2 linked regions of the Chondromyces crocatus genome follow. The protein of the gene in region 1 interacts with the protein of each later gene in a pairwise test. Links are inferred from orthologs where the notes say so. Each region holds a gene or a part of one and is shown in the gene's direction. Other genes may lie near its edges. The genes, in order: acpP and CMC5_RS05585.

Region 1 (14,596 bases):
TCCGGATGGCGTCGTCCTGGCGGGCATAGCAGCCGAAGCCGGCGAGCGCCGGGCGGATGCTCTCGACCACTGCCTCGATCCCGAGCTGATCCGCGAGCGTCCTGCCGAGCCGCAGGGCGTCGTCGGAGGTGTCGCGCTCGGGCATGAAGAGGCCGACCACCTTGTCCTTGCCCAGCGCGCGGGCGCAGAGGGTGACGACCACCGAGCTGTCGATCCCGCCGGAGATACCGACCACGGCGCCCCGACGACGGAGCTTCCCGAACACCTGATCCCGGATGGCTTGCTCGATCTCACTCGCCACGGCCGGGGCATCGATCTTGAGGACGTCTCGCGAAAACATGAATGCCTCTACCTCTTCAGCAATCGAGGGAGCCTATCGGAAACCCGGGCGACTGTGAAACCCTCCCGAGCGCTCTCGTGACGCGAGCGCGTCGGCATCGAAGCGCGACGACGCGCGAGCGCGCCCGAGGGCCTGTCTGGACGGTGCCCGGGCGGTCGGGCACCGTCTGCGACGTGCAAGCCAGGCCCCTTCCCGTGGGCACGCGGTCCGGGTTGGCCCCACTTGGGGACCGGTCAGGCACGTGGTAGCCCTGCCGCCGCGTATGGAAGTGATCCTGGATCCGGCAGCGATCGGGCGTGGCCTCCGGCGCGTCGCCGGAGAGATCGCAGAGCGGGGCCGCGGGGTGGACGATCTCGCGCTCATCGGCATCCGGCGAGGCGGCGTGCCGCTGTCGCATCGGCTCGCCGCGTTGCTCCTCGAGATCGAGGGGCACGCTCCGCCCGTCGGCGCGGTGGACATCACCCTCTACCGGGACGACGCCGCCACGGCCCTCCCGAACCCGCGGATTGGCCCGAGCCACATCCCGTTCCCCGTCGACGGGCGGCGCATCCTCCTCATCGACGATGTCGTCTACACCGGGCGCACCATCCGCGCCGCGCTCGACGCCGTGCTCGACTACGGGCGGCCGCGGCGCATCGAGCTGCTGGCGCTCGTGGACCGGGGAGGGCGGGAGCTGCCCATCCACCCGGATTACGTCGTCCGGAGCGTCGAGGTCGCGAGCGAGCGCAGGGTCGAGGTGATCGAGCGCGACGGTGAGCTGTGGTCGGTGATCTCCCCCGCCGACGGCCCGGCCACGGTGGGCTCATGAAGCGGATCTTCCCGCACCGCCACCTGCTCGGGATCGAGGGGCTGACGCGCGACCAGATCCTCGCCTTGCTCGACGCGGCCGAGTCGTTCTTCGACGTCTCGCGCCGGAGCGTCCGCAAGGTGCCGACGCTGCGCGGCAAGACGATCATCAACCTCTTCTACGAAGCATCGACGCGCACCCGCACCTCGTTCGAGCTGGCGGGCAAGCGGCTGAGCGCCGACGTCATCAACATCAGCGCCTCCACGTCGAGCACGGTGAAGGGCGAGAGCCTGCTGGACACGGTGCAGAACCTGCAGTCGATGCAGCCCGACGTGCTGGTGATCCGGCACAGCGCCTCGGGGGCGCCGCATCACGTCGCGGCGCGCATTCGTGCCGCGGTGGTGAACGCCGGTGATGGGACGCACGAGCACCCGACGCAGGCGCTGCTCGACGCATTCACCATCCGGCGCAAGAAGGGGGCGTTCGAGGGGCTCACCGTCGCCATCTGCGGCGACGTCCTCCACAGCCGGGTGGCGCGCTCCAACGTGCGGTTGCTCAACGCGCTCGGTGCCCGGGTGCGACTCGCCGGTCCCCGCACGCTCCTGCCGCCGGCGGCCGAGTCGCTCGGTGCGGAGGTCTACCCTCGTCTGGAGCCCGCGCTGGAGGGGGCCGACGTGGTGATGATGCTCCGTGTCCAGCGCGAGCGCTTGCAGGGCGCCTTCCTGCCCACCAGCCGTGAGTACAGCAGGGCCTTCGGCCTGAACGCCGCGCGGCTCTCGCTGGCGAAACCGGATGCGCTCGTGATGCACCCGGGGCCCATGAACCGGGGCGTGGAGATCGATCCCGCGGTGGCCGACGGTCCCCAGAGCGTGATCCTCGACCAGGTCGAGGCCGGGGTCGCCGTGCGGATGGCCGTGCTCTGGGTGCTCGCTGCCGAGTCGAACGAGCCTCCGCCCGCTGCTGGCTGACGCGCGTGCACCGTCGTGCCGTGAGGAGCAGCGCGCCGAGCCCGTGGTGGCGAGGGCACGAGCGAATCCCGGCGCGTGGGGTACGTATGCCCTGAGTGGATGTGAAGAGGGCGTCGAGGTGAACCAGGTGTCGGAGACGGTGTCATTCGGCGGGTTGCCCTCGTGACCTGGTGACGGAGGCGAGCGCCAGGGGTGGGGTCTGCCCCGGGACCAGGTGACGGCGCTCGTGGACGAGCCCCGGTCTCACGAAACACGTTCGCAGAAGCAGGGACCACCACCCCTTCGACCAGGAGCGGCGCCGGGAGCCGAGCGCAAGAGCTTCGCTGCGATCAGGCCATGACGGCGTCGCTGGCCGATGTGACCAGGGGGCACGAGCAACCGGAGGGCATCGTGGGAGCTCCGTGGGGTGGCGCTCGAAACATGGTCGCGTCGGCGGCTGACACGACCATGTTTCGAGCGTGACCAGGTCGCGTCGGCCGCCGACGCGACCATGTTTCGAGCGTGACCAGGTCGCGTCGGCCGCCGATGCGACCTGGTCACGCTGCAAAAAGGGGCCACCGCCTCTGTGCGCGCAAAAATATGTTTGAGATCATGTGGTTCCAGCGGTCATCGGCGGTGCATCGCTCGTCCCGTGAGCAAGCCTGGACGGATTTTTGGAACCTGGTGCGCCAGCTCTGGTGCGCCAGCTTGCTGCTTGCTTCGTCTGTCTCACGGATTGGATGTGGGCTTCTTCACGCTTTTCGGCCTGGCGTCGCTGCGTGGAGGAGAGCGGGTGCCGCTCGTCGGAGAGGTGGGGCGGCACACTGTCAGTCGGGCTGGTGCAGGACGCGCTGGGTCCGTTCGAGGAAGTAGTACCGCTCGAAGCCGGCGCGCTGGAACGTGAGCGCGCCAAAGGCGTTGATGGCGATGGCCACGATCCCGAGCGCGTAGAACGGGGCGCGCAGGCGCCGTCCACTCGCCGCGATCATGGCGAACAGGAAGGGGGCGTAGTCGTTCGAGAACCGGTAGCCGAACTGGACCCAGCCGCTGTTGTGGTAGAGCAGGTCGAGCAGCGCCAGGGGGCCTGCCGTCGCGGCGAGCGCCCAGAAGAGGGATGACGTGCGTCGCGGCCAGAGGGCCCAGGCGTAGAGGGGCGTCGTCACCCAGAGCGCGAGGCCGTGCACGTTGATCTGGAACGGTACGCCGTCCACGCCGGTGTAGGGCAGCGACGTGAGCATCACCGCAAGGTTCCGCGGCAGGTAGTGGTACGAGAACAGGCCCCAGCGCTCGACGCGCGGGCGCCACGCCGTGACGAGGTGGGTGTGCCCGAACTCCATCGGGTCGCCGAAGCGGGCGTGGTTGTGCCAGAGCAGGAGGGCGAGGATCGCGACGCAGGGCGCAGCGAAGAGTCCGAGCTTCGTGGTGCGGGTGACGAGGTCGCCGCGATCCCGGCTGACGCGGTGGAATTCCCAGAGGAAGAACGGCAGCGCGAAGCCGAGCGGGGTGCGCGTGGCGAAGCCGAGGCCGAGCGCGAGGCCGGCGAGCACCGGGTGGGCGGCGTCGATCGCGCCATAGAGATACACGCAGGCGAGGAGCGCGCCGACCACGTGCGCGGCGAACCAGACCGTGCCCTGCACGGCGGTGAACCAGTAGACGCTGCCCAGCGCGAAGAAGATCGAGAGCGCGGCGTTCTCCACCTGGGTGCGGCGGGTGCGGGGCGCAAGCTTCTCGAGCGCGAGGAAGAGCACCGCGGGGGTGAGGCCGGCGAGGACGATGAAGAACCGACCATCCTTCACCAGCTCGGCGCTGCCAGCGAGCTTCACCAGGGGGACGAGGAGGACGGCGGGGAAGGGGGGGAAGCTGATGAAGTACTTGCCGTCGAAGACTGCAAAATCGTTGTGCCCCGTGTAGGCCGGGGGCTCGCTGCCGAGATCGAGGCGGCCCTCCAGCCAGCTCTGCGCGAGGAGGGCGAAGTGGTTGAAGGGGGTGTGCGCCGTGAGCTTCGCCTGATCGGCCGACAGAAAGAACACGAGCGCCGTCAGCCCGTAGAGGGCCGCTGCGGCGACCCAGCGCCATCGAGCGCGCTCGTCCGGAAGAGGCGTGCTGCGCGCGGACGTGGGCGCTTCGGGCGTGGCGACCTGGCGCTTGCCTGTCATCGGGACGGGGACGCTACCACGCGCAGCGAGCACGACTGGCGTGTCCGGCGCGTCGGCGTGCCGCCGTACCACCGCGCCGGCGTGCCGCTGTGCCGCCATGCCGGATAGAGAAGAAGCGGCGAGAGATGCACCTCGGCGGCTCTCTGACGCTTGCGAGCCGCACCACCTCGCGCTAGGCAGTCCTTTCGCATCTCCTGAACTGTGCAGGCGGCGTTTGCCGTCGCGCTTCCCAGGAGGCCCGTCACCATGCCTCTCCTCTCCTACGTAGCCAACGACATCGACATCACCGGCACGCCGGTGGACGCCACCCTCCCGGAGAGCTGGCTGACCAGCGAGCTTTCGGAGGCCGAGGCGATCGCACTCGGTCCCGGCACCATCAAGGGCCGCCTCTCGCGGTCGGGCCCCACGGAGATCGTCGTTCGTGGACGGGTCGGGGCGCGCGTCACCGTCCCTTGCGCGCGGTGCCTCGGCCCCGCCCAGGTGTCCGTGGACGCGGAGATGGCGCTCCTGCTCCTCCCCGCGAAGGCCGCGCGTCACGCCGAGGGGGCGAACGGTAAGTCCTCGAAGTCGAAGGGAAGCGCGGATCGTGAGCCCGAGTACGAGTTCTCGTCCGAAGAAGCGGACCAGGACGTGTACGACGGCGAGATCGTGGTCCTCGATGGGTTCGTCCGGGAAGCAATCCTGCTCGAACTGCCAAGCTTCCCCTTGTGCTCCGAGGCATGTCCGGGTATCGGTGCCGCCGTGCTGGGGTCTGCGGAGGAGGACGCTCCTTCGTCCCCACCGGAGCAGCCCGCCGAAGAGCGTCCGGCGTCGATCGCCGACCTCCGAGACAGGTTTGCTCAGCGCTCCGGTCGCATCCCTGGTCCTCCCGCCCTGAATGGGGCGAACGGTTCCGCGGGCCACGCGGCCTCGCTGAGCAACGAGACACTGAAGAAGAAGAGCAAGAAGGAGTAGCCCCGTGGCTGTCCCGAAGAGGAAGAAGACCCCCCCGAAGCGCGACATGCGGCGCGCCCAACACGACAAGGTGACCCCCGTGCAGGTGATCTCCTGCGAGAACTGTGGGGAAGCCCGGCTGCCGCACCGCGCTTGCGGTTCCTGCGGTCACTACAAAGGTCGCAAGGCTGCTCCTACCGGCAGCGAGAACAGCGGTAGCTAGCCACCGCTCCCTGCTTCAGCGTTCATGAGCAACCCAGCGCCGATGCCCCGGAGCCGGATCCTCGGGACCGGCCACTACGCACCGGCGCGGGTGCTCTCGAACTCCGACCTCGAAAAAATCGTCGATACATCCGACGCCTGGATCTCCGAGCGAACGGGGATCCGGAGGCGGCATGTGGCCGCCGACGGCGAGACGACCAGTGACATGGCCGCCGCTGCGGCTCGGCGTGCGCTGGAAGCCGCAGGGCTGAGCGTCGCCGACGTCGATCTGATCATCGTCGGGACGATCAGCGGCGACACGCCCGTGCCGTCGTGCGCGGTGAACGTCCAGCAGAAGCTCGGCGCCGAGGAGATCCCGGCGTTCGACATCTCCGCGGCGTGCGCCGGGTTCCTCTACGGGATCACCATCGCCGATCAGTTCATCGCCACGGGGGCTGCGAACTGCGTCCTCGTGATCGGGGTCGAGCTCCTGTCGCGCATCCTCAACTGGGAGGATCGCACCACGTGCGTGCTTTTCGGCGACGGTGCGGGGGCGGTCGTGCTGGGGCCAGCGCGCGGGGACGGACGCGGGATCCTGTCGACCTGCATCTTCTCCGACGGTGCGCTGGCGTCGTCGCTCATCGTGCCAGCCGGCGGGACGGCGGAGCCCGTCACGGACGAGGGCCTCGAGCGGAAGCGCAACAAGGTCCACATGGTGGGCCAGGACATCTTCCGGGTCGCCATCAAGAACCTGACGAGCGCCTCGACGCACGCGCTGAAGGCCTCCGGGCTGACGAGCGCAGAACTCGACTGGGTCGTCGCGCACCAGGCGAACCTGCGGATCATCACCCAGGTGTCGTCACGGCTCGGCTTCCCGCTCGAAAAGTTCGTGATCAACATCGCGGAGTACGGCAACACCTCCAGCGCCTCGATCCCGATCGCGCTCGACGAAGCGGTGCGCGATGGGCGCATCCAGCCGGGCCAGAGCGTCTTGCTGTGCGCGCTGGGAGCCGGCATTTCGTGGGGTGCGGCGCTCGTCCGGATGTGAGCTGCGCGCGGATGTGAGCTGCGCGCGCACCTGAAGCAGCTTTCTGGCGCAAGGTGCCTACGCAGGGCGACCATGCCGTGCTAAGCGCCGCCCTCGTGAAGGTTGCATGGCTCTTTCCTGGGCAGGGCGCGCAAGAGGTCGGCATGGGCAAGGCCCTCGCGGAGTCGTCCGAAGCGGCCCGCGACGTCTTTCGACAGGCCGATGCCGCGCTGGGAGAGCCTCTCTCCAGGCTCTGCTTCGAAGGGCCGATCGAGGAGCTGACGCTCACCCGGAACACGCAGCCTGCCCTCGTGGCGGCGAGCTGCGCGACGCTCGCTGCGCTGCGTGAGCGCTACCCCGAGCTGGGGGTGCCCGTCTTCGCCGCGGGTCACTCGCTCGGCGAGTACAGCGCGCTCGTGGCGGCGGGGGCGCTCTCGCTGGAGGACGCCGTGCGGCTCTGCCGCCTGCGGGGCGAGGCGATGCAGGAGGCCGTGCCGGCGGGGCAGGGGGGCATGGCGGCGGTGATGGGGGTCGACGCCCCGACGCTGAAGGCCCTCTGCGAGGAGGCAGCGCAAGGGGAGATCGTGTCCGCCGCGAACTACAACGGTCCCGGGCAGACGGTGATCGCGGGGCACGCGAGCGCGGTCTCGCGCGTGGGGGAGCTCGTCGCGAAGCACGGGGGGAAGATGGTCGTGCTCAAGGTGAGCGCGCCTTTCCACTGCGCGCTCATGCGCCCTGCGGCCGAGCGTCTCGATGCGGCGCTGGCCGAGACCCGATTCGGAGCGCTCGCGTTCCCGGTGATCGCCAACGTGAGCGGCGAGCCGAACGGGGATCCGGGAGAGGTGCGGTCGCTGCTCGTCGAGCAGGTGGCGAGCCCGGTGCAGTGGCTGCGCACCATCGAGCGCATGGTCGACGAAGGTGTCACCCACGCGCTGGAGATCGGACCCGGCAAGGTGCTCGCGGGTCTCGTGAAGCGCATCTCCAAGCAGATCAAGGTGCTCGGCGTGAACGATCCCGCGACCGTCGAGAGCGTGGCGTCGTTCCTCGCGTGAGCGAGGGCGGTACAGGTCAAGCAGCGGAGGCTCGGGTTCGATGTTCCAGTTGACGGATAAAGTAGCGATCGTGACGGGTGGGTCTCGCGGTCTCGGCCGCGCTGCTGCCGAGGCCCTCGCGGCGCAAGGCGCGCACGTGGTGGTCACCTACGTCCGCGGTGAGGCCGAGGCGAAGGCCGTGGTGGACGGCATCACGGCGAAGGGGGGGAAGGCGGAGGCCATCGGCTTCGACGTCGCCGACATGGCGGCGTCCGAGGCGGCGATCGCCGAGGCGTCGAAGCGCCTGGGGCGGCTCGACATCCTCGTGGCGAATGCGGGCATCTCCATCGACAACCTGCTCCTCCGCGTGAAGGAGGAAGAACTCGACCGGCTCTTCGCGGTGAACGTCAAGGGCACGATCGCGTGCGCGCGTGCCGCGATCAAGGTGATGATGCGTGCGCGCACGGGCCGCGTGGTGTTGCTCTCGAGCGTGGTCGGCGAGATGGGCAACGTCGGGCAGACGGCGTATGCCGCGACGAAGGCGGCGCTGCTCGGCGTGACCAAGTCGCTCGCCCGCGAGTACGCATCTCGTGGGATCACGGTGAATGCCGTCGCGCCCGGGTTCATCGAGTCGGACATGACGGCCACGATCAACGCGGAGATGAAGGAGACCCTGCTGAAGGGCGTCCCGCTCGGGCGCATCGGGCGTGCCGAAGAGGTCGCCGCGGCCGTGGCGTTCCTCTGCTCCGACGAGGCCAGCTACGTCACCGGCCAGACGCTCCGCGTCAACGGCGGCATGTACGTCTAGGCACGTCGACGAGGGGTCGGACGAGGCATGGAGACGCCGTGTCAGCCGAGGCGTGTAGACGAGGTGTCGGCCGAGGCGTGTAGCCGAGGTGTCACCGGTGTTGCGCGTCATCGAAAAAGGGACGCGGCGGGATTTCTGTGGTGCAGTGAAGTCAACGATGGGCTAGTAGGGGCCGCGAACGAGTAGCACTGCCTCCTCGAATCGACGGGGTGGCGGCCTTCGTTTGATTGTACGGCGTGGCCCCTGGATGTAGACGGGAGCCCGGTTTTTGCTGGAGAGGAAGCCATGGCGGAAGGGCGCGACATCACGGCCGAGGTCAAGCGGATCATCAAGGAGCAACTCGACGTCGACGAGAAGGACATCAAGCCTGAAGCGACGTTCATCGAGGATCTGGGCGCCGATTCGCTGGGCCTGGTCGAGCTGGTGCTAGCCTTCGAGGAAGCGTTCGAGATCGACATCTCGGACGAAGACACGGAGAAGATCCGGACGGTCCAGGACGCCATCGACTACATCGAGCAGCACACGAAGAAGTAATCATGCCGGACGGGGCCCGCGGAGCCGGCGCCCTGACCTCATGCTCGGCCCGCGCCGCCCGGCCCATCGCTGGGAATATTCATGGAACGCGTAGTCATCACCGGCATCGGGCTGGTCACTCCCAACGGAATCGGAACTCAGGAGACCTGGCGGTCGGTCCTCGCGGGTGAGTCCGGCATCGGTCCGATCACCCTCTTCGACCCCGCCCCCTTTCCCACCCGCTTCGCAGGCGAGGTGAAGGGGTTCTCGGCCGAGCAGTGGATGCCGAAGAAAAAGGTGCGGGAGATGGGCCGGTTCGCCCACCTCTCGCTGGCGGCGGCGCAGCTCTGCATCAAGGACGCGGCCATCGAGCTGACCGACGAGGATCGGGAGCAGTGCGGCACGCTGATCGGCGTGGGGCTGGGTGGGCTGGAGTATCTCTACCAGCACTCGCTCACCCTCCACGAGCGGGGTCCCTCCAAGGTCAGCCCGTACTTCATCCCGACGGTGATCGCGAACCTCGCGGCCGGGCAGGTGGCGATCTCGCTGAACCTCCGCGGCGTGAGCTACTGCAACACGAGCGCATGCTCCTCCAGCGCGCACTCCCTCGGTGAGGCCTTCGAGTGGATCCGCCGAGGTCGCTCCTCGATCATGCTCGCGGGCGGAGCGGAGTCGACGGTGACGGGGCTCGGCGTCGGCGGCTTCAGCGCGATGTTCGCGCTCTCCAGGAGGAACGACGAGCCGCATCGCGCGAGCCGCCCCTGGGATCGCGGGCGCGACGGCTTCGTCATGAGCGAGGGGGCGGGGTGCCTGCTCCTCGAGTCGCTCACCCATGCGCGTGCGCGTGGGGCGACGATCTACGGCGAACTCGTCGGGTACGGGGCGTCGTGCGACGCCTACCACATCACCAAGCCGTCACCGGACGGTGAGGGCGCGCAGCGCGCGATGAAGATGGCGCTCGACGACGCGCGGCTCGCTCCGGACGCGATCGACTACATCAACGCGCACGGGACCTCGACGCCTCAGGGAGACATCGAGGAAGCCCGGGCGATCATCGGCCTCTTCGGCGAACGGGCGCTCTCGAAGCAGCTCCTGGTGAGTTCCACCAAGTCGTCGATGGGCCACCTGCTCGGCGCTGCCGGAGCCGTGGAGCTGGCGCTCTCGGCGCTCGCGCTCCGTGACGGCATGGTGCCCCCCACCATCAACCTGGAAGACCAGGACCCGAACTGCCCCCTCGACTTCGTGCCTCTCACGGCGCGAGAGCGTCCTCTCCGCCACGTGATGAGCAACGCTTTCGGGTTCGGCGGGACCAACGTGTCGCTGGTCCTCTCCCGCTTCGAGGCGTGAGCAGCCCATGAAGTGCCCCTTTTGCGGCCATCTCGAAGATCGGGTGATCGACTCCCGGGCCGGTGGCTCGGGCGAGGTCATCCGGCGTCGACGGGAGTGTGCGGCCTGCGAGCGGCGCTTCACCACCTACGAGCGCGTCGAAGACATCCTCCCCACGGTGGTCAAGAAAGACGGCCGCCGTGAGCCTTTCGACCGCCAGAAGCTGGGGCGCGGACTCCGGATCGCCTGCAACAAGAGGCCGGTCTCCACGGAGCAGCTGGATTCCATGGTCGACGCCATCGAGCGAGAGGCCCAGGAGTCCGAGCGCCGGGAGATCTCCTCCGCGGAGCTCGGGGATCGGGTCATGCGCCACCTGCGAGACCTTGACGAGGTCGCCTACGTCCGATTTGCCAGCGTGTACCGATCTTTCCGTGACATCGATCAGTTCATGGCGAAGCTCGGCAAGCTTGTGAAGGCCAAGGCGCCCTAGTAGATCCGGTCTTCTCCGATGCCAGCGCAGAGTACGCGCCCCGAAACCGCTTTCGACCTGGCCATGATGCGTGCCGCCATCGAGGAGGCACGCAAGGCCATGCCGTCCCCCAACCCGCCTGTCGGCGCGCTGGTGGTGAGCGCCACTGGAGAGATCCTCTCCGCGACGCACCACGTGAGGGCCGGCGAGGAGCATGCCGAGGTCCTCGCCCTCGCCGCCGCGGGCGAGGGGGTGAAGGGAGGGACGCTCTACGTCACCCTGGAGCCGTGCAACCACGAGGGGAGGACGCCTCCCTGCGTCGACACCATCCTCGGTTCGGGCGTCAAACGGGTCGTCATCGGCTCGCTCGATCCGAACCCGGAGGTCGTTGGCGGCGGCGCGCAGCGGCTGAGCGACGCTGGCCTCCCGGTGGAGGTGGGCGTCGCTGGCGCAGAGGCGCGGGCGCTGATTGCTCCTTGGGCAAAATACATCACGACTGGACTGCCTCATGTCGCGCTGAAGCTCGCCCTGTCCCTCGATGGGAGGATCGCGACGCGAACGGGGGCTTCCAAGTGGGTCACCGGGCCCGAGGCGCGCGCCAAGGTGCAGGAACTCCGGGCCCGCCACGACGCCGTGGCGGTCGGGATCGGGACGGCGCTGGCCGACGATCCTCGGCTGACGGTGCGGGAGTCGTCGTTCCTGCCCGAGGGGCGCATGAGCCCCATCCGGCTGGTCTTCGACACGCGGCTGCGGTTGCCGCTGCACACGCGATTGGTCCAGACGGCGCGCGAGGTGCCCACGTGGGTGCTGTCGGGCGCGGACGCCCCCGAGGAGGCGGAGCAAGCGCTGGTGGACGCGGGGTGCATGGTGCTGCGCACGCCGACGTCGGCCGAGGGGCGGGTGGACGTCACGGCGGCGATGCGGCTCTGCGCGGCACAGGGGATCGTGTCCATCCTCGTCGAGGGCGGTGCCGAGCTGGCGGGGAGCTTGCTCGCCTCGCGTGTGCCGGACGAGCTGCATGCGTTCGTCGCGCCCATCCTTCTCGGGCCGCGAGGGCGCCCAGGGGCCGTGGACTGGGCAGGGCCGGACACGCCGGTGGAGGCGCCCCGGATCGTCGATCCGCACTGGGAGCTGTGCGGGCGTGATGCCTACGTGAGCGGTCCGCTGGCGTTCCCGTCTCGCGGCTGACGCGAAGAGGCCACGCCGCGACGGCGTGTGGCGCTGCCTGCAGTCGATCCGGTGGACGATGCAGGCGTGGTCCTGGCTTCGGTGTGTCGCGTCGCCTGCACCCCGTCTGGCGGTCGATGCAGGCAGGGTCCCGGCTTCAGCCGGCGGCTTCGGCGTGGCGCTTCTGCATCTTGCGCTGGACGATGCGCTTCTTGAGCACGCCCATGCGATCGATCATGAGCACGCCGTCGAGGTGATCGAGTTCGTGCTGGATCGCGACGGACAGCAGATCTTCCGCGGTCAGCTCGAAGGTCTTCCCGTGGCGATCCTGGGCCCGCACGGTGACCTTCACGGCGCGCTTGATGTCCTCGCTCACGCCCGGGAAGGAGAGGCACCCCTCGGGGCCGAGCACGTCGCCGCCTTCCCGGTGGGTGATCTCGGGGTTGATGAACACCATCAGGTTCGAGGGTTCGTCCTCGGACGCGATGTCGATGATGAAGATGCGATGGGGCTCGCCGACCTGTGTCGCGGCGAGGCCGACGCCAGGCGCGGCGTACATGGTCTCGGCCATGTCATCGATGAGTCGCTCCAGCTCGGGGGTGATCTGGGTGACGGGCTGTGCCTTCTGGCGGAGGCGGGGGTCGGGGTAGTGGAGGATGGTTCGGATGGCCATGGTCCAGTTCAGTAACGTAGCGTCGGGCGGCGCTCCACGCCCGTCAAGAGGCGGGGGCGTGGTGCATCGTCAGGGCGACGAGTTCGCCCCGGTGGCGCGTCATGGACACGGTCCCGCCCGGCAGGCGTGCTGCGGTCGGATCCGTCAACGGCTGCGGCGGAGGGGCGCGGTGTCGATGTTGACGCCCCGCGCGGCAAGGTCCTCCACGATGGAGGGGATCACGCCGGAGGAGTGGAAACTGCCTTCGATGGCGCCTCCAGCGGCCGTCCGCTCGACCGAGAAGGTGAGGACGTCGCGCACGGCGAGCTGACCGCCTTCCATGACGAGATCGGCGACCCGGAACACCCGATCGCGGCCGTCGCGGAGTCGGGCGATCTCGACGACGAGGTCGATCGACGACGCCAGCCACTCACGCGCTGCTTCGAGCGGGACGCCTGGCCTCGCTGCGGCGATGTCGGCGATGAGGCGGGGGATGGCTTGGCGCAAGGTGGCTGCGCGGGCGCCGGCGAGGACGCCGGTCGCGCCGTCTCCGATGGCGAGCACCAGCTCCGCCGCGACCTGGCCCGAGAGGCTGTGGACCAGGATGCGATCCGGCCTCAGGCGGGCCGCCGTGCGCACGGCGCTGGCGGCCGTGACGTTCGTGCTGCCCAGCGAGATGCCGATCGCGTGGGGCGGCTGGATCACCAGGTCGTCGTCGTCCTGCAGGGCGACCAGGCGCTCGTCGACGCCGCCGGCTGCCGCGAGGGCGCCGAGCAGGGCCGCGGCCCCCGAGCCGCGTGAGCCCACGACCAGCACGTTGGCGCGCGCTGCGACGCACTGAGCGAGAAGGCCGGCCATCCCGCGCGAGATGGTCCCGCTGCGGACGAGATCGTCGAGAGAGAGCTCGACGCGCTGGGGTTTGCGGAGGGTCAGGGCGACGCCTCCGCCCGGCGTGGCGGAGAGGACCGCCAGCAAGCGGGCGCCGCGCGGGAGGGTGCGCTCGATGAGAGCCTCTCCCTCGCCCTGGGCGACGCCGCCGAGCACGCACAATCTCTGGATGATGCGCGCGAGGGCCGCGTCGTTGCTGAAGCCCACCTCCGCGGCCACCGACCGGCGGTTGTGCGTCACGACCACGTGGTCGTGGCGGAAGACCTGGATCTCGGAAACGTCGTCGTCCTGGAGCAGCGCCTCCAGGGGGCCGAGCTGGATCAGCTCGCGGCGTGCGTCCGCCACGAGGGTGTCGCCGTCGACGTCGGCCGGGAGGTCGCCCGCGGCGCGCAGGCCCATCACGGCCTCGCCCAGCCCGACCTCCAGGCGGCGCGTCAGGGCCTCATCGGGCGCACCACCACCCGCGAGGGGGCGCAGATCGACCGTCTGCCCGAGCCGCTCCATGAGCCGGGAGAGCGCGCGCTGGCGGGCCGTCGCGACGAAGGGCTCGGAGATCTGCACGGCGCGGTCCGAAGCGGGCGGGACGAGCGCGCGTCGCGGTGAGGCCGCGGGGTGGCTTCCCGTGCCGCTGGGGATGGGGGACGCTGCCGGGTAGCTGCCCGTGCCCGTGGGGATGGGGGATGCTGCCGGGTAGCTGCCCGTGCCCGTGGGGATGCCCAGGGAGGCGCCGCTGAGGGGCTCGCGTGGGGTCGACCTGTCCAGCGTGAGCACGCCCGGTGTGACGCGCGAGGGGGGCTGGAGCGCCGTGACCGTAGCGGGGCGCACGGCGCCAGGCGGTGGTGTCGCCGGGAGCGTGGGACCCGTCCCCGTCGAGAGCGCGCTGGTGCGTGGGGAAGGGACCCGCGGAGGGCCAGGGAAGGCCTCGATCGACTCGTCCGGATCGTTCTCCAGCGGGAAGTGGCTGATCACGTGCCCGCCGGTGCGAGACAGCTCCCCGCGGGGCTCGACCTGGGGGGAGGGGACGCCCTGGCTCCGCTCGACGGACGAGGGAGGCAAGGGAACCAGCGCGGGTTCCACGGGGGAGATCGTGTTCGACGGCAGGTTGCGGCGCTCGGCCGGATCGCCCAGGGAGGAGGGGCGATCGAAGCTGCTGGCGGGCGGCGGCGCAGCAGAGGGGCCGACGGGGAGGCCACGGTCGAGGGCCTCGCCTGGCATGCTCGGCGCGGCGTTGAACCCTTCGACCTCCCCGGGCTCCTGGTGGGTGGGCAGGGGGGCGGCTTGTCCCTCGATCGAGGACACCGCGACCTCACTCACCGACACCGTCTCGACGCGGAGAACGAAGTCGCCGATG
Region 2 (15,204 bases), 4.0 Mb from region 1 along the record:
GTGATCGCGCTCGGGTGCCTCAAGGCGGCAGCCGCGCGTGCTTCTCGCAAGAGCCGCTGGTTCACCTGAGAGCCGCGGGCGGCGGTGGGGGAGAAGAGTTTGATGGCGACAGGAGGGCCACCGTCGAGACGGACGGCGGACCAGACCGTGCCCATATCGTTCTCGGCGATGACGCGCGCGAGCCGATAACGCCCTTCGATGATGCTGCCGTCGTTGAGCTCGAGCCCCACGTGATCCGTCCCTCGTCGTCGCTGGCGTACCCCTCAGGGAGGGTTACGCCGTGCCTTCGTCATATGCCCGCCCACACGGTTCCGGTGCGACGGCGCTCGTTGTAGGCGTCGACCGTGAGGGCATAACGCATCAGCTCGTTGGTGACCGGGTGCTGGAGTAGCACGCGCGGCTCCTCGGTGGAGCGGCCGATTTCCCGGTCGAAGCGGCGCAGGTAGTCGATCGCCGCCAGCAGGTCTCCGGACAGGATGTACGCGATCCGGTACTCGCTGCGGCGGACGCCGATGGTGAACGAACGCGGATCGAACGCGGCGCTCACCTTGCCGACGAGTTCTTCGAGCTGCTTCCGCTGTCGCCTGCCGATGGCCCGCTGTACCGAAGGCAACATCTGCTGGGCAGCGTGCTCGCGTGCATGGGTCAGCTCGCCGGAGAAGAAGCTCGGCTCCAGGGTGCGCATGGCTGCGAGCAGCATTCCGTCGGCAGCCTCGATCGAGATCTCGTCGAGGAACGTGAAGCCGAGGGCGACGCGTGAAAGGAGCCGACCCAGCGCGAACGCCTGCTCCAGTTCTGGCAGTTCGACGAACGAGGTGGCTGCGACGAGTGCCGGTGGATCTCCGGGGTACACGCGCGCGGCCCCTTGCCAGGCTGGCGAGAGGTACAGCTCGAACGCCTCCACGCCGAGCGCGCGGGCCATCCGCTCTGCGAGGATTCTCGTGGGGTGACCGTCTCGCGGGCTCACCCGCTCCCGCGAACCAATCCCGAGGTTGCTCAGCTCGAACCGGATGGCCTTGGCTGCCACCGGTGCCAGCGCTACCGCGACGTCGACCATCGCGTTCTGTGCCTCGGGCACCAGAAGATCGTTCACCTCCTTGCCCGCGAGGACGCCGGGCGGGAGGGCTTCCGCCGGCAGCCGCCTGGAGCGCAGGCGCATCACCCGGTCCGGTCCGACCTCACCGAGGCAGGCCCGCACCTCCTCCACTGCGAGCCGTTCTTCCGCGCGCCCCTCTTTCGCGAGCGACGACTCCATCGACGCCAGCGCGAGGCTCAGGTCCGTCGCGCGGGCGAACACCTCGGGATCATTGGAGAGCGCCTCGCGCAGGACCTGCACGGCCTCGCCGTTCCGGCCGGCGGCCTCCAGGCCTCGTCCCAGCGCCGTGCGTGTTTCCGGCGGTGCTCCGGGCAGCATCGTCGCTTGTTGCAGGTGCGCGATCCCATCGCGCGTCCGCAGCAGCGAGTTCACCTCGAGCAATCCCAGGGTGGTCAACCAGCGTGGCTCGATCGCCTGTCGCCGTGACGCTGCGAAATCGAGCAGCTGTTGCAGCGCCTTCGCGTAGCTGGCCGCACCGTCCGGCGTGTCGAGGCGGTACATCCGCGAGAGCGCCGTCCACGCGCGCTGGTCCGCCGGGACGCTCACCACGGCGTCGCACATCGAGCGGATCATCCCCGCGGTGTCCCCTGCGTCTCGGCAGGCATCCGAGAGTCGCAGGGCGGCCTCTGCGCGGCTGGGGGCGTCGGGGGCGATGTCCACCAGGCGGCTCAGCGCGTGGAGGGTCACCGTGTGATCCCCACGCGTCGTCCCGATCTTGTGCAGTCGCTCCAGCGCCAGCCGGTTGTTCGGCTCGAGGAGCAGCACGGCCTGCAGCGCCTCCTGCGCGAGGGGAAGATCGGCGAGAGGCCCCTCGTACAGGTCCGTCAGCAGGAAGTACGCGGTGACCTTCGCCTCCACGTCGGGTGCGGCGATCACGGCGCGCTTCAGTGTGTCGCGCGCCTCCGCCCACACCCGCTGCATCGTCAGCAGTCGCGCCAGCAGCAGCAGCGCTTCGGGATCGTCAGGCGTGACCTCCACCACGCGACGCATCGCGGCGATGCCGATTCCTGGCTCGGGGGCTCCACCTCGCCCCTGGTGTCGCAGGATCGCCCTCCCGATCTCGGTGCCGAGCAGCACCACGGCTTCCGGGTGCGACGCCTTCTCCAGCGCTCCTCCCAGTCGGTCGGCGAGGCGGGCCGGTTCGGCCACCAGCATGTGGGCCACCGCGCGCCCGGCAGCGACGCTGTCCGGGTGGAGGCGCAACGCCTCTTCGTAGAGGTCCAGCGCTCGCCCTTGCGCCTCGGCGCTCTGCTCGTCAGCGGTCAGCTCCGCGGCGCGCACCAGGTGCTCGGCTTGCGCAGCGCCGCCGGAGGCGAGCCGTGACAGGGATGTCTGGGCGAGGATCCGGCTCCCACGATCCCCGAGCAACTGGGCCAGCCGATCGAGCCCGCGCGCCGCCAGCAAGCTTTCTGGCCAGAGGGAGAGCGCGCTCCTGTAGCCCGCGAGGGCGGCTCGGGCTGCGGAGGCATCCGAGTCCGCCTGCGCTTCTGCCAGCACCGCCTCCTCGATGTGATAGAGCGCTCGCCCCACCGGATCGTTGGTCAGCTCCTTGCGCGCGCGCAGTGCATCGAGCAACAGCGTGCGCGCCCCCAGGGCCGTCGGGTGCGCCACCGAGCCGCCGCCCACCTTGCCGGCCACGCGGATCATCGCTGCCAGCGCTGCGGTGTCCCGCGGGGCGTCGCGCAGGATGCGCTCCAGCGCCTCCATGGTCGTGCCCGGGCCGATCTGCTCTTCGAGGCTCACCACCTCCCAGAGCGCGCCAGCGCGCGCGACGCTCGACATGAACACGTCCGCCTCCGCACGCAGTACCGCTGCGAGCGAGGTCGGGGCGTCCACGATCCGGTGGAGCTGCTCCAGGAGCCGCAACGCTGGAACGTGGGAAGGCACCACGGTGATGAGGCCCTGCAAGATCTCCACGGCTTCGCGCGGGTCCGTCGCGGCGAGGACGTGCGCCAGGGAGACCCGGATCGCGTGATCCACGGACGCGGGGGGCTGCCGCTCGAGCCACCGTCCGTAGAGGGCCGCGAGCTCTGCCTCGGCGCGCGGTGCTGCTTGCGACGGTGGCCGTCCCCAGACCCCAGGGCCGTGGCCATCGGCGCGCACGTGGATGCGCTCCATCTGCTCCAGGATCGCCCAGTCCACGTCCCGCTCGGTGAGCGCGCTGTCGGCGCGCGACAGGCTCCGGAGCGCTTCGTCGTCTCGCCCCAGGACCAGCTCTTGTACCTCGGCGGCTTGCACCAGCAGCCGGGCTGCATCCTCCGGGTCCTGGGCCTCGCCCGCCAGCCCACCGAGCACCCCCACGAGCTGCTCGTAGTCCCCTGTCTCCCGCAGCAGCCGCGCAATCTCCAGCCGCGGCAGGGGGTGCCTCGGTCGCAACCGCGCGGCCTCTCGGTACGCTGCCACCGCCGATTTCGGTCGCACCAGTCGGCGCTCGTCCAGGTTCGCGATCTCGATCCAGAGTGCGAAGGTCGCCTCGGCGTCGGCCGGCGCAGCGCCGTCTCGCGTTCCCCGCATGATCAGTCGCAGGAGCGCTGCGCGCGCCTCCTCGAAGCGGCCGCCGCGCTCGTTCATCCTGACGCGCGCTCTCAGCGCGTCGGGGTCGTCCGGGTTGATGGCCAAGGCCCGCTCGATCAGCGCCGCGGCGCGATCCCGATCGCCGAGCCGCCCCTCGGTGATGTCGGCTGCGCGAAGCAACAGGCGACGCTCCAGCTCCCGGTCGCCGGTCAAGTCCGCCTCGGCGCACAGCGCTCGCGCCAGCCGCTGCGCGTCACCCGCCCGCGCCGCGTTCCGCTGCAGCGCCAGGATCGCCGTGCGGCGCTGGGGATCGATCTCCAGGATGCGCTCGACTTCCTCGATGGCGCGCGCCGGTTGACCCAGCTCGTCCTCCCAGATGGCGACGAGCTTCTCCAGGAGCCCCACCTTCCGGGCGCCGTCTTGCGTCGTCGCGGCTGCCTGGGTGTACAGGTCGATCCGCGCCCGCACGCCGCGTGGATCCTCATCGGTTCGCCAGGCCCCCGAGCGGGAGCGCGCCGGGTTCTCGTCCTCGGGCACGGGGACGGGTCTCGGGGACAGGAGCGCGGAGAGCGCGTCGAAGACCGTCGCGTTGCCGGGCTCGATCACCCAGGCAGCCCTCAGGTAGGCCACTGCCTCGTCGGGTCGCCGGAGCTGCCGCTCGCAGATCTCTGCGGCGCGGACCAGGGCCGTCACCCGCAGCGGCGCGGGCCGGTCCGAGCTGGCGACATCGATCCAGGTCTGCACACGCTGGTCGTCGCGCCCCAGCCGCGCGAGCGCCCGGTCCAGGCGCTCGCGCGTGGCCATGTCGTTCGGGTCGCGCGTGAGTGCCTGACTCGCGTGCCTCGCGGCTTCCTCTGCTTCGCCGAGTGTGTCGAAGATCTCGGACAGCCGCACGTGCTCGTACACGATCGCGTCGTGATCGGTGAGCAGCGCGAGCTGCTTCAACCGCACCCCCGCCGCACCCTCCGTGGAGCCGCTCGCTTCCAGGAGGCGGCACAGCTCGGCCAGCGCCCGGCGTGCCGTCGGCGACGACGCAGGCGCCCGCGCGGCGGCCCGTGACAGCAGCGCGATCGCGTCCGCTGGCGCCTTCAGCTTGTCGACGAGCAGCCGCCCGGCCGTGTAGAGCAGCCGCGACCCGCGCGCCTCATCGCGCTCCTGTTCTGCCTCCACGCTGAGCGCGGTCACCAGCCCCACCGTTCCGTTGTGACGGATGAGGTGGCGTCGGAGGGCGTCACGCACGGGTCCCGGGGTCGGTTCGAGCGCGACCGCAGCCTCCAGCGCAGCCAGTGCCAGCTCTGGCTTGGTCAGCTTGCGATCCAGCGTCAGGGCCCGCTCGACGTGCAGCCATGCCGACAGCCGTGTGTCGCCGTCGGTCCGCTCCCGGCCGGGCGCATACGCATCCGCGAGGCGCTCCAGGTGGCCTGCGAACTCGCCGGCGAGCGCTGTATCGCGCCCACGCGCCACCTCGCGCCGCAGCACGACCTCCAGCCCCCGCAAGGACGCGGCGTGCATCGGTGACAGCCGCAGCGCCTCGCTGAACGCCTCGCGGGCCTCATCAGGACGACCCAGCCCGTCGCAGAGCCTCGCCCGCTCCGCGAGCAGGTCGGAGCGCATCGCCTCGCTGTCCACGATCCGGAGCTGATCCTCCACCAGCTCCAGCGCCAGAGGCAGCTCCGCTCGGCTCTCGACCTGCCGACGCAGACGCGTCAGCGCTGGCTCCAGCGTCCTGCAAAGCTTTCGCGCCCGCTCGTAAGAGCGCCGCGCGCCAGGACGGTCTTGCAGCACCCGCTCTTCGTGGATGCCCAGCTCCACCAGGGCACGCGCGGCCGCGACCGGGTCGGACTCGCGCAGCCGATCGGCGCGAGCGCGCAGCTCGTCGATGATGGGAAGCTCCCCGGCGGTCCCTCGGCGTGGCGCGCCGTCCTCCGTCGGCGTCCTGGGCGAGGCTGGCGCGTGGCCCGACTCCGGCGGCTTCACGGCGGAGGCCTCGAAAGGCGACGCTGGTGCCAGCAGGGTCGCTTGCGTGCCGAGCTTCGTCGCTTGCGTGCCCATCGTGGTCGGACCGAGCCGCCCGCCTTGCAGCGTGCGCGACGACAGCCCGGGTGCCCGCGCCGGCAGCCCAGTCGGTGCTGGCGCTCCTGGTGCTGGCGCTCCTGGCGCCTTGGGAGGCGGAAGCGAGCCGCTCGTGGCGTCATCGTGCGCGCCTTGCGCCTTCGGTACCGTGAGCGCCCGCGTCGTCGTTGCGGCCGCGTCGGGGGCGACCGAGCCCGCGTTCGTCAGCGGCTTCGGGGGCATTTTCGGGGGCGGCAGTGGCGGCGGTAGTCCTGGCTGTCCACCCGCATCACGGCGAGGCGGGGGCGGCGGTCCAGGCGGCGGCTGCCCGAGCGGTCGCTGGGCCTGGGGGCCGCTCGGTGCACGGACCTGAGGCCGTTGATCGCTTCCCGGCTTCTCCTCCCAGCCCACCTCCGACACCAGGTCTGACAAGCTCAACCGTTCAATATCGTCGTGCTGGTCGTTGCCCTGGCCCACGGCGCGGATGCTACACAACCCCCCCCTGGCCGATCCAGGATCGGCTTTCGCCGGTGCGCATCAAGCCTTCGCCCACTCCCTCCCACCCGTCCCCGTTGCGTGCCGATGCCCGAGGAAGGGCTCCCTGGCGTCTGCGCGACTACACTGCACTCCTCCCCGCACCGAGCGCTTTCAGGGATTTCCTGGTGAGGCCTCGTCCGTGGCCCTGGGTTGTCCCACGTCGTCGGCGCTCGCGGGGATCGAGGGCTCTCCCTCTCCGGCCGCGCGTGCTTTTTCCCCTCGGGCACAGCGCAGGACTTCGAGCTTGACCGCCGTGCCCGCCGGACGGGCCAGCATGAGCGCCCCTCCGTTCGCTGCGATGGCCTCTCCTGCGCCCAGCGCCTCCTCGGGTGCCAGCTGATCCAGGATCTCTCCACGAGGTCCCAGCGCAGCGAGCCGCGTGGCGCCCGAGATGTTCGCGACCGTCAGCCATCCCGGCAACAAGGAAGGCACCCCGCTTCCCACGCCCTGCGCTGCGCTTCCTGGCGCCGTCCGTTCATCCCCGGCCACCACCATGGCCTCGCCCACCATCCCCAGCCCCACGAACTGCACGCTGACCTTCCCACCACTGGAGCCGCTCGGCGTGTCGTCGTCGCGGTACGCCAGCAGCACCCCGCCATCGTCTCCGCTCGCCAGATCGAAGGCCAGCACGTGTCCGCTGCGCGGCGTGATCGCGCGCGCGCTCGCCACCGGAGAGCCCGTCTCGTCGAGCGGCATCACCTCCAGCCACTGGTGCGTGATCATCTCGCCCGGGGCCTCGGTGTCCTCGTCGAGGACCTCCTGGTTTCGCTGAAGTCTGGCGGGCGTACCGACCTTCTTTGCGCCTGGTTTCGCCCCTGCGCCCCTGCTGTCGTCGTCGGCGCGCTCCTCGCCGCGGGCGACGTAGGCGAGCCAGTACCCTCCGGGGCGCGAAAGGAGGCGAGGTGCTTCCGCGTCTCCCTTCGGAGACGAGATCGGTCGAGGGCTCGTCACGGAGCGCAGGGTGGCGGTGTCCAGCGATGCCATCATGATGCGCGACTGTTTCCCGTCGCGCGTGACGTCATCCCACACCACCACGGCCCGCTCCCCGGAGGCGGCGACATCGAGCGCCAGCGACTCGTCCCTCCCCTCGGCCAGCTCGGCGCCCCACGTCACCTGGTCGCCGTCGACCTTTGCGACGCGGATCGCTCGGCCTCCCGCGTTGGGTTCCAGCATCGCGACGATCACGGCCCGCCCGGCGCTCGTCACCGAGGGCGGCTCCAGGTCCCCTCGTGAGCGCGCCAGCTTCACGAGCCGGCCCCCCGATCCATCGGCCCCCACGAAGGCGACCATCGCCATCGCGCCGGCCTCGCTCTCCTGCAGGGCCCCTACCGCGAACCCGCCCTCGAAGGCAGCCCCGCGCCCGACCTCCACCGCGAACGGCGCGAGCTGATCTTGCGCTTCTTCGCCTTCCGCCTGGACGCGCCGCTTCTCGGTGTCGATCACGAATGCCGCGCCAGCGGGTGCGCAGCGTGGTGGAGCAAGCGCCGCCTTGTCCCCGCTCTCGGCGGAGCGTGGCCCTGACGAGGCGCCCGGCGTGTCCTCCTCCGCCCCGGGGGAGCACGTCCGCCACACCACGAGCCCGGTCACCAGGGCCGCCACCACCGCTGCGCCTTTCCAGGCGAACCGATCGGGCTCCTCGTCGGGGGAAGTCGTCCCCGTCTTCGAACCAGGCATCCGGAGCTTCTGCTGCGGAGAGGGCTCGTCGGCCTTGGTGCGCTTGGCTCCCGGCTTCATGCCGCGGGTGTTAGCCCGGATTGGCGTCCGGATCGATGAGTCCGCGTCAGCACAGGGATCCCCTCGACGGGGGGTCTGCCTCGACCAGACCTCGCCTCCCGTGGAGAGTGTGGCTATCCTTACGTCGAGCCTGGGTCGCGATCATGCCGGTGGGTGTGAGCGTGCCTCAGGGTGAAGGGGCATCGCGCGCCAGCGACCCGCTGGCCGCCTCACCGCCCCGTGATCGATGTTCCAGGACCTTCTCGATCTGTTGCGCGACCTCGACGGTGTCCGGCAGGATCCTCGCTGGCACCCCGAGGGCGACGCCCTGTTCCATTCGCTGCAAGTCTTCGATCATGCTCGACGCGAGACGAGCGACCGTGTGCTGTGGCTGGCCGCCCTGGTCCATGACGTGGGAAAGGCGTTCGCCGGAGCGGAACACGCCGAGGAGGGCGCCGAGCTGCTCTCCCCGATCATCTGCCCGCGGGCCGTCTGGCTCGTGCGTCACCACCTGCACTTGATGCGCGACCCGGGCGCGACCATCCGGCGCCTCAAGGGGACGAAGGCCCTCGCCGATCTCCGGCGACTGCGGCGCTGGGACGTCGCGGGTCGTTCGCCGCACGCGACGGTGATGGCGCCAGAGGAAGCGCTCGAGCTTCTCTTCCACGGCCACGAAGGAGACCTCCACGCCCACAGCGACGAAGTCGCCCCCTGCGATGACCTGCGAAAGGAGCCGCTGGCCTGAGCGCGAGGGGCGGAAGCGTGAGCTGGGGCTTCCCCGCGCGCGCCGCGAGATCCTCCGCGCCGACATCGATCGCTGGAGTGACGAGCGCGGGCTCTGGACCCAGGAGGTCGAGCCCCCAGGGCACGCCAGGCTCTGCATGGCTGTCCGCGACGCCGTCGCGACGTCGCTGACCGACAAGCAGCGCGAGGTCGTCGAGGCTTACTTCTTCGAGGGGCTGTCTCAGGGAGACATCGCACGTCGCCTCGGGATCACCCAGCAGGTCGTGCAGAAGCGGCTCTTCGGTGCACCACGTGGCGGCCGGCTGATCGGAGGGGCCATGCATCGACTCCGCCAGGCGCTCGAAGGGATCGTCGAGCCCGCTCACGACGAGCCATGAGCGCAGAGCGATCCGGAGGCGTCCGGGGACGCATCACGTTCGAAGCTGCGCGCCTCATGGTCGAGGAGGGCGTGGACCAGTATTTCACGGCGAAGCGCATCGCAGCCAAGCGCGTCCTCGGGCGGGTGGAGGGCCGGCGCACGCGCTACCGGCCGGCCGACTTGCCCTCGAACGGCGAGATCCGTGATGCGGTGCTCGTCCTCTCCGAGCATGCCGAGGGGAGCCTCCGGACGCGCCGCCTCTTCGCGCTGCGCATCGTCGCTCTGGAGGCCATGCGCGCGCTCGCCGCGTTCTCACCACGGCTGATCGGCTCGGTGTCCACCGGGCATGTGCGGCGGGGCAGTGACATCGACCTCCATGTCTTCCCCGCCAGCGAGGAGATGCTGGAGCGACATCTGCGCGAGCTCGGATGGACCCAGGAGCGCGAGCTGGTATCCATCCACAAGGGTGGGGAATTTCGTGACTACGTGCACTACCACGTGGCGGACGTCGCCCCGATCGAGCTGACCGTCTACGAGCCGCGCGAGCTGCGCTCCCGTCCGCGCAGCAGTACCGACGGCAAGCCCATCGTGCGGCTGAGCGTCGGCGCGGTCGAGTCCCTGTGCGAGCGAGAGCACCCCGAGGCGTACCAGCGGTACCTCGCGACGGGCGCTGTGGAAGGCATGGAGCTGCTCCACAGCGCGGAAGAAGCGCCTCGGCCAGGACCCTTCGATGGTCTCCTCGACGAGGAGGACGACGCTCCCGCCCTGCCGGAACCCGGGGAAGAGGACGATCCGGAGCAGCTCTACGACCCACTGCCCGGCTTCGAGTCCATCGGCTGAGCCAGCGCCAGCGACGGCCTCGACACTGTGGTTCCGGGCACCCGGGACGATGTCGGACACAGCCGCGATCGAGGCCCTTTTCCTCGGAGCCGCCAGGGGGTACTCCCTCGGACATGCCGCTCCGCCCCGCGTCGCTCGCCGTCCGCGCTTACGACACGGTCTTCCGCCAGATTCCCGTCGACGACGCGTGGATCGAGGCGATCCGCGCGCTCGTCGCGCGAGGGCCGGTCGTCTACGTCCTGCGCAACGTCTCGCTCGTCGATCTCCTCGCACTGCACGCCTTCACGCGACGCTTCGGGCTGCCCTCCCTCGGCTTCGCGAACGATCTCGGCGCCTGGGTGCAGGCCCCTGGGCTGAGCTTCCGCCAGCCGACGCCTGGAGAGCGCATCCGTCAGGCGCTCGAGGCGGGGCACTCCGCGGTGCTCTTCTTGAAGCGCCCTCCGGAGCGGTTGTTGCCTCGTCCTGGCAGCGTCCAGCGCGGTCGCAGCGAGGGTGACGCGCCCCTGCGCGCGCTCATCGCGCTCCAGCGGGAGGCCAGAGCGGCGGGCAGAGCGCTCGACATCCCCCTCGTTCCGCAGACCTTCCTCTGGACGCAGCGGCCTGGAAATCTGCGGATCTCGTTCACCGATACCCTGTTCGGGCCCGCCGAGTTTCCAGGCGAGCTGCGCGCTGCGGCGCAGGTGCTGCTCAACTACAAGCACTGCGTCGTGCGCGCTGGTGAGCCCTTGTTTCTCGGCGCGTTCCTCGCCGAGCAAGAGGAGGCCGCGAGGACTGCGGTGGCCACCGCCGAGCCGCAGAAGCCGCGTGATGAAGACGCCGCGGAGAGGGAACTGGGCGAGGGCGGCGTCGACGGGGTACTCGCACGGAGGCTCACCTACGCCTTGCTTCGCCGTCTGGAGCGGGAGCGGCGGTCGATGGTCGGGCCTGCGCAGAAGCCCGCCGACCGGGTGCGAGAAGAGGTGCTCAGGAGTCCCAAGCTCCAGGCGGTCATCCGTGAGCTTGCGGGCGCTGGCGAGGAGGGGCGGGTACTCCTGGAGCGCAAGGCGCGGCGCACCCTCCGGAGCCTCCAGGCCGATCCCGATCCGGCGACGCTGCGTGCTCTGGAGTTGCTCGCGGACACGCTCGCGAGCCGCGTGTACACGGGCATCGATGTCGACAAGGAGGGCATCGAGCGTGTGCGGGAAGCGGCGAAGAAGGGCTCGCTGGTGCTTCTGCCCAGCCACAAGAGCCACGTCGATTACCTGCTGATGTCGTGGGTCCTGCGCAAGCACGCGCTCCAGCTCCCGGTGATCGCTGCTGGGGACAACCTGGCGTTCTTTCCGCTGGGGCCGCTGTTCCGGCGCGCGGGCGCGTTCTTCATCCGCAGGAGCTTCAAGGGGGATCGGCTCTATGCCTCGGTCGTGGACGCGTACATCCGCCGCCTCCTCCGGGATGGGCACGCCATCGAGTTCTTTCTGGAGGGGGGGCGATCGCGCACGGGCAAGGTGCTGGCGCCGAAGCTCGGCCTGCTCAACATGGTGGTGGAGGCAGGGCTCGGTCTGGAGAACCGCACCATCTCCTTCGTGCCGATCAGCATCGGCTACGAGCGGATGATGGAAGAGGGGTCGTTCGCGCGTGAGCTGTCCGGCGGCGTGAAGCAGAAGGAGAGCGTGGGGGAGCTGCTGAAGATCGGCGGTGTCCTCCAGGAGAAGTACGGACGCGCGAACATGGCGTTCGGCCAGATCCTCTCCCTCGACGAGCTGCGTGAGGCCGTGGGGCTCGCCCCGGGGGAGGTGGCGTCACCGGCCAAGCGGCGCGCGCTGGTGACCCGGCTCGCCCACCGGGTGATGAGCGAGATCAACCGCGCCACCTTGGTGACGCCTGGTTCGCTCGTCGCGATGGCGTTGCTCTGTCACAACCGGCGCGGCCTTCCGCATGCGGCGCTGCTCGCGCAGTGTGCCCGGTTGACGACGCTGGTGCAGCGTCTCGGGGCCCGGACGACGCCGTCCCTCACGCGTCCTTCGGGGGAGATGCGCGAGCTTGCCATCCGTGACGCGGTCTTGCTCTACGTGCGCGGTGGGCTGGTGCGCCAGCACGTGCCGGGCGACACCCTCACGGGCAAGGCGCGCAAGCGAGGTCGCATCTACACCGGGGACGACGTCATCTACACGGTCCCTCAAGAGAGCCGCATCCTGCTCGACCTCTCGAAGAACATCATCGTCCACCTGCTGGTCGACCGGGCGCTGATCAGCGTGGCGCTGCGCGCCGGCGCCGTGTCGGAGTCCGGCGAGGCGTGGCGACCGCCTTCGCTGAGCGAGCTGGAGGAGCGGGTGCGGTGGCTGTCCAGGCTCTTCAAGCTGGAGTTCATGTTCCGCGCCGACGCCCCCTTCGAGCAGATCTTCGAGGAGACGACGCGGGCGATGATGGTCGACGGGGAGATCGCCATCGACGCGGACGTCGTACGCTTCGGGGTGGGTCATGATGGGCTCGATGGGCGTGGCTGGGTGGGGTTCTACGCCGCGGTGCTGCGCAATTTCCTGGAGGGCTACCGCATCGCCGCCAGGGCGACGCGGGTACTGGTGCAGGAGTCTCTCCCCGAGAAAGAACTGGTGACCCGCGCGCTGCAGGTCGGCGAGCAGATGTTTCTCGGCGCCGAGATCGAGCGGAGCGAGGCGGTGAGCCGCCCCGTGATCGAGAACGCGCTCGCCGCGTTCGTCGAGCAGGGCTATCTGCGGCGTGACGATGGCAAGCTCACCCTCTCCGACGCGTTTCGAGCCGAGGAGACCGTGCCCGTCATCGAGGCGCGCATCGCCGGTTACTTGCAGCGCCGCAGTGGAGATCTCGGATGGTGATGGTCGTCTCGAAGCGCGGGTTTTCGTGGCTCGCTCCTCTGGTGTGCGCCGTGTCGCTCGGGGCGGCGGGGCTGGGTTGTGCGAGTCCGACCCCTCTCGCGCCAGCACTGCGTGGCTCGGTGGGCCTGCCGCACCGTGGCGTGCTCACCGACGGCGTGGAGCTCCCGCGCAAGGGGGACGGGTATGTCCTGCTGCGCAGCAAGGGGGCGCGCTGGGGACATCCGCGGCTCGTGGCCGCGATCCAGCGTGCAGCCGCCGAGGTGGAGCGGCTCCGCCCTGGGGCTCCTCCCCTCACCGTGGGCGATCTGTCGGCGGAGCGAGGCGGGCAGATCCGAGGTCACCGCTCCCACCGCACGGGCCGTGACGTGGATCTCCTGTTCCATGCGCTGACGCCCGAAGGAAAGCCGATCCGATCTCCCGGCTTCGTCCGATATGGCCGCGATGGCCTGGCCGAGGTCGAGGAAGGCGGTAAGACCGTGTTCTATCGGCTCGACGTGGAGCGGACCTGGTTGCTCGTGCGGGCCCTCGTCGAGTCACCGGAAGCGGCTGTGCAGTGGCTCTTCGTGGCGCGCTGGCTCGAGGCCTTGATCACCGAGTATGCGCGCGCCCGCGGCGAGGACCCGGAGATCGTGTGGCACGCCGAGTCGGTGTTGCTGCAACCCGGGGACAGCGCTGCCCACGATGATCATCTGCACCTGCGCATCGCGTGTACGCCCGAGGACGCGGTTGCCGGCTGTGAAGGCGGCGGCCCGCAGTGGTCCTGGCTCTCGCCATTCCCGGTCCTGGCGCCGCCACCCGACGAGGAGCTGGGCCTGGCGATGCTGGAGGACCTCTTCCCGTTCCCGAACCTTGGCTCGGAGGAGACCGCTCTGCCTTCAGCATCGCCCATGACCCCCGCTCCGCCGGCTTCACCCGGTGCAGGGGGCAGTGCTGCATCGACTCGTTCCGGCGCTGCCCCGTGAGCAACCTCCTCGCTCATGGCGACGCACTCTCCGTGTGCGCCGCGCTCCCTCCGGACCTGCGCTTCGATCTCGTCTACCTCGATCCTCCCTACGGCCTGGGTACGACCATGAGCGCGCGGAGCGAAGGCGGGCAGAGCCGAGGTCGGAAGTCTGCCAGGAGCGGCCCCAGCGCCTACGACGACCCCTCCGGCGCCGACGCGTTGCTCTCGATGCTGGAGCCGCGTCTCGCGGCGATCCGTGAGCGCATGGCCACCCACGCGACACTCTGGCTCCACCTCGACCACCGCGCCGTGCACGAGGCGAAAGGCCTTTGCGACCGTCTGTTCGGGCGAGGAGCTTGCCTGGGAGAGGTGATCTGGGCGCCTGGCAACGGCAGCCGGGGGGCGCGGGGTTTTGCCATCACCCACCAGACCCTGCTGCTCTATGCGCGCTCACCCAAGGAGCGCGGCCTGGTCATCTACAATGCCGATGATCCTGCGCTGCGTGAGCCTTATGCGGCGACCAGCTTGGCCATGCACTTTCACCATGAAGACGAGGCAGGACGTCGTTACCGAGAGCGCGTGATCAACGGGAAGGCCTACCGCTACTACGCGGATGAAGGACGGCGCATGGGGAGCGTGTGGACCGACATCCCGGCGATGGTGGCGAACACGCCGCTGCGTCGCGAGGCGACGGGCTACCCGACGCAGAAGCCAGAAAAGCTCCTGGAGCGGATCATCCGCGCGACCAGTCACCCGGGACAGGTGGTGGCCGATCTGATGTGCGGGAGCGGGACGAGCCTCGTGGCCGCGGCGCGGCTCGGGCGACGTTTCGTGGGCGGTGATCGCGGCGAGCTGGCCTTCGAGACCACGCGCGCGCGGCTGTCGCGGGAGAGCGTGCCGGTGGAGATCGTGCCGTGCCCTGGCTAGACACCGGACACGCGGGCTCCTCCAGCGCTCCTGTCCGAAGGTGACGCTGGTCCCCGCGGCATCCACTCGGGCTGGAACGGTCGCGGGGCGTCGCATCGGGGCACGTTGCAGGTGGCGTCGAACCTCCGTTACGCTCGGCGTTGCCGCCCGTGTCAAGCGAACCTGCGCTGAACCTCGAGACCCTGGCGCGGATCAACGCGCGAATCCAGGCTGGCGTCCCGCGCAAGCGTGTCCTCGCCGAGGCTGGGATCTCGCGGAAGACCCTGACGCAAGCGCAGACCACGTGGCTTGCGCGAATGGCCCGCGAAGCTTCGCGCAGCAAGCGCTCATTACACGAGCGATACCATGCGCTGCTCGATGCCTACCGCGTCGAAGCGCTCCTCGAGCAGAGCGAGACCGCGGACGAGACCCCACGTGCTGCTCCCCGCCCGGCGGTTGCCCGCCTTTCACCCCTCGCCACGCAGCCCCGCGTCGGCGCTCCTCCCGTCGCTTCGCCTCTCGCTGTGCAAGCGCCCGTCGCGCAAGCGCCTGTTGCGCAAGCGCCCGTCGTCACGGCGCCCGAAGGCGTGCGCAATGCGTCCGTCCCCGCAGGAGATCCCCTTTCTCACACGGTCGTCGGCGCCCTGCGCATGGGCACGGAAGCGCTGCC

Evidence for each region.
Region 2: the proteins of acpP (region 1) and CMC5_RS05585 interact in binary tests that used the Escherichia coli proteins (3 or more experiments, as listed by UniProt). The link is inferred for Chondromyces crocatus from one-to-one orthologs.

Annotation. Positions count from the first base shown.
Region 1 is NZ_CP012159.1:5,494,095-5,508,690, forward strand. What follows is about bases 7,478-10,139. They hold acpP (acyl carrier protein), read left to right. Parts: upstream 7,478-8,515; coding sequence 8,516-8,764; downstream 8,765-10,139. Other genes in these bases: CMC5_RS20255 (3-oxoacyl-ACP reductase family protein), read left to right, coding at 7,484-8,230; fabF (beta-ketoacyl-ACP synthase II), read left to right, coding at 8,846-10,090; nrdR (transcriptional regulator NrdR), read left to right, coding at 10,098-10,139. Outside these bases: nadE (NAD(+) synthase), read right to left, coding at 1-340; bifunctional pyr operon transcriptional regulator/uracil phosphoribosyltransferase PyrR, read left to right, coding at 603-1,148; CMC5_RS20230 (aspartate carbamoyltransferase catalytic subunit), read left to right, coding at 1,145-2,095; CMC5_RS20235 (hypothetical protein), read right to left, coding at 2,902-4,230; CMC5_RS20240 (YceD family protein), read left to right, coding at 4,477-5,184; rpmF (50S ribosomal protein L32), read left to right, coding at 5,189-5,386; CMC5_RS20245 (beta-ketoacyl-ACP synthase III), read left to right, coding at 5,429-6,412; fabD (ACP S-malonyltransferase), read left to right, coding at 6,508-7,443; more of nrdR, read left to right, coding at 10,140-10,559; bifunctional diaminohydroxyphosphoribosylaminopyrimidine deaminase/5-amino-6-(5-phosphoribosylamino)uracil reductase RibD, read left to right, coding at 10,623-11,726; def (peptide deformylase), read right to left, coding at 11,863-12,378; CMC5_RS20285 (ATPase, T2SS/T4P/T4SS family), read right to left, coding at 12,523-14,596. UniProt on the Escherichia coli protein: Carrier of the growing fatty acid chain in fatty acid biosynthesis.
Region 2 is NZ_CP012159.1:1,480,900-1,496,103, forward strand. What follows is about bases 9,616-12,885. They hold CMC5_RS05585 (1-acyl-sn-glycerol-3-phosphate acyltransferase), read left to right. Parts: upstream 9,616-9,967; coding sequence 9,968-12,685; downstream 12,686-12,885. Other genes in these bases: CMC5_RS05580 (hypothetical protein), read left to right, coding at 9,616-9,854; CMC5_RS05590 (penicillin-insensitive murein endopeptidase), read left to right, coding at 12,679-12,885. In the rest of the region: CMC5_RS05555 (bifunctional serine/threonine-protein kinase/formylglycine-generating enzyme family protein), read right to left, coding at 1-230; CMC5_RS05560 (tetratricopeptide repeat protein), read right to left, coding at 290-6,100; CMC5_RS05565 (hypothetical protein), read right to left, coding at 6,311-7,933; CMC5_RS05570 (HD domain-containing protein), read left to right, coding at 8,160-8,657; CMC5_RS05575 (sigma factor-like helix-turn-helix DNA-binding protein), read left to right, coding at 8,629-9,033; more of CMC5_RS05580, read left to right, coding at 9,030-9,615; more of CMC5_RS05590, read left to right, coding at 12,886-13,647; CMC5_RS05595 (DNA-methyltransferase), read left to right, coding at 13,644-14,555. UniProt on the Escherichia coli protein: Catalyzes the transfer of an acyl group from acyl-ACP to glycerol-3-phosphate (G3P) to form lysophosphatidic acid (LPA). This enzyme can utilize either acyl-CoA or acyl-ACP as the fatty acyl donor.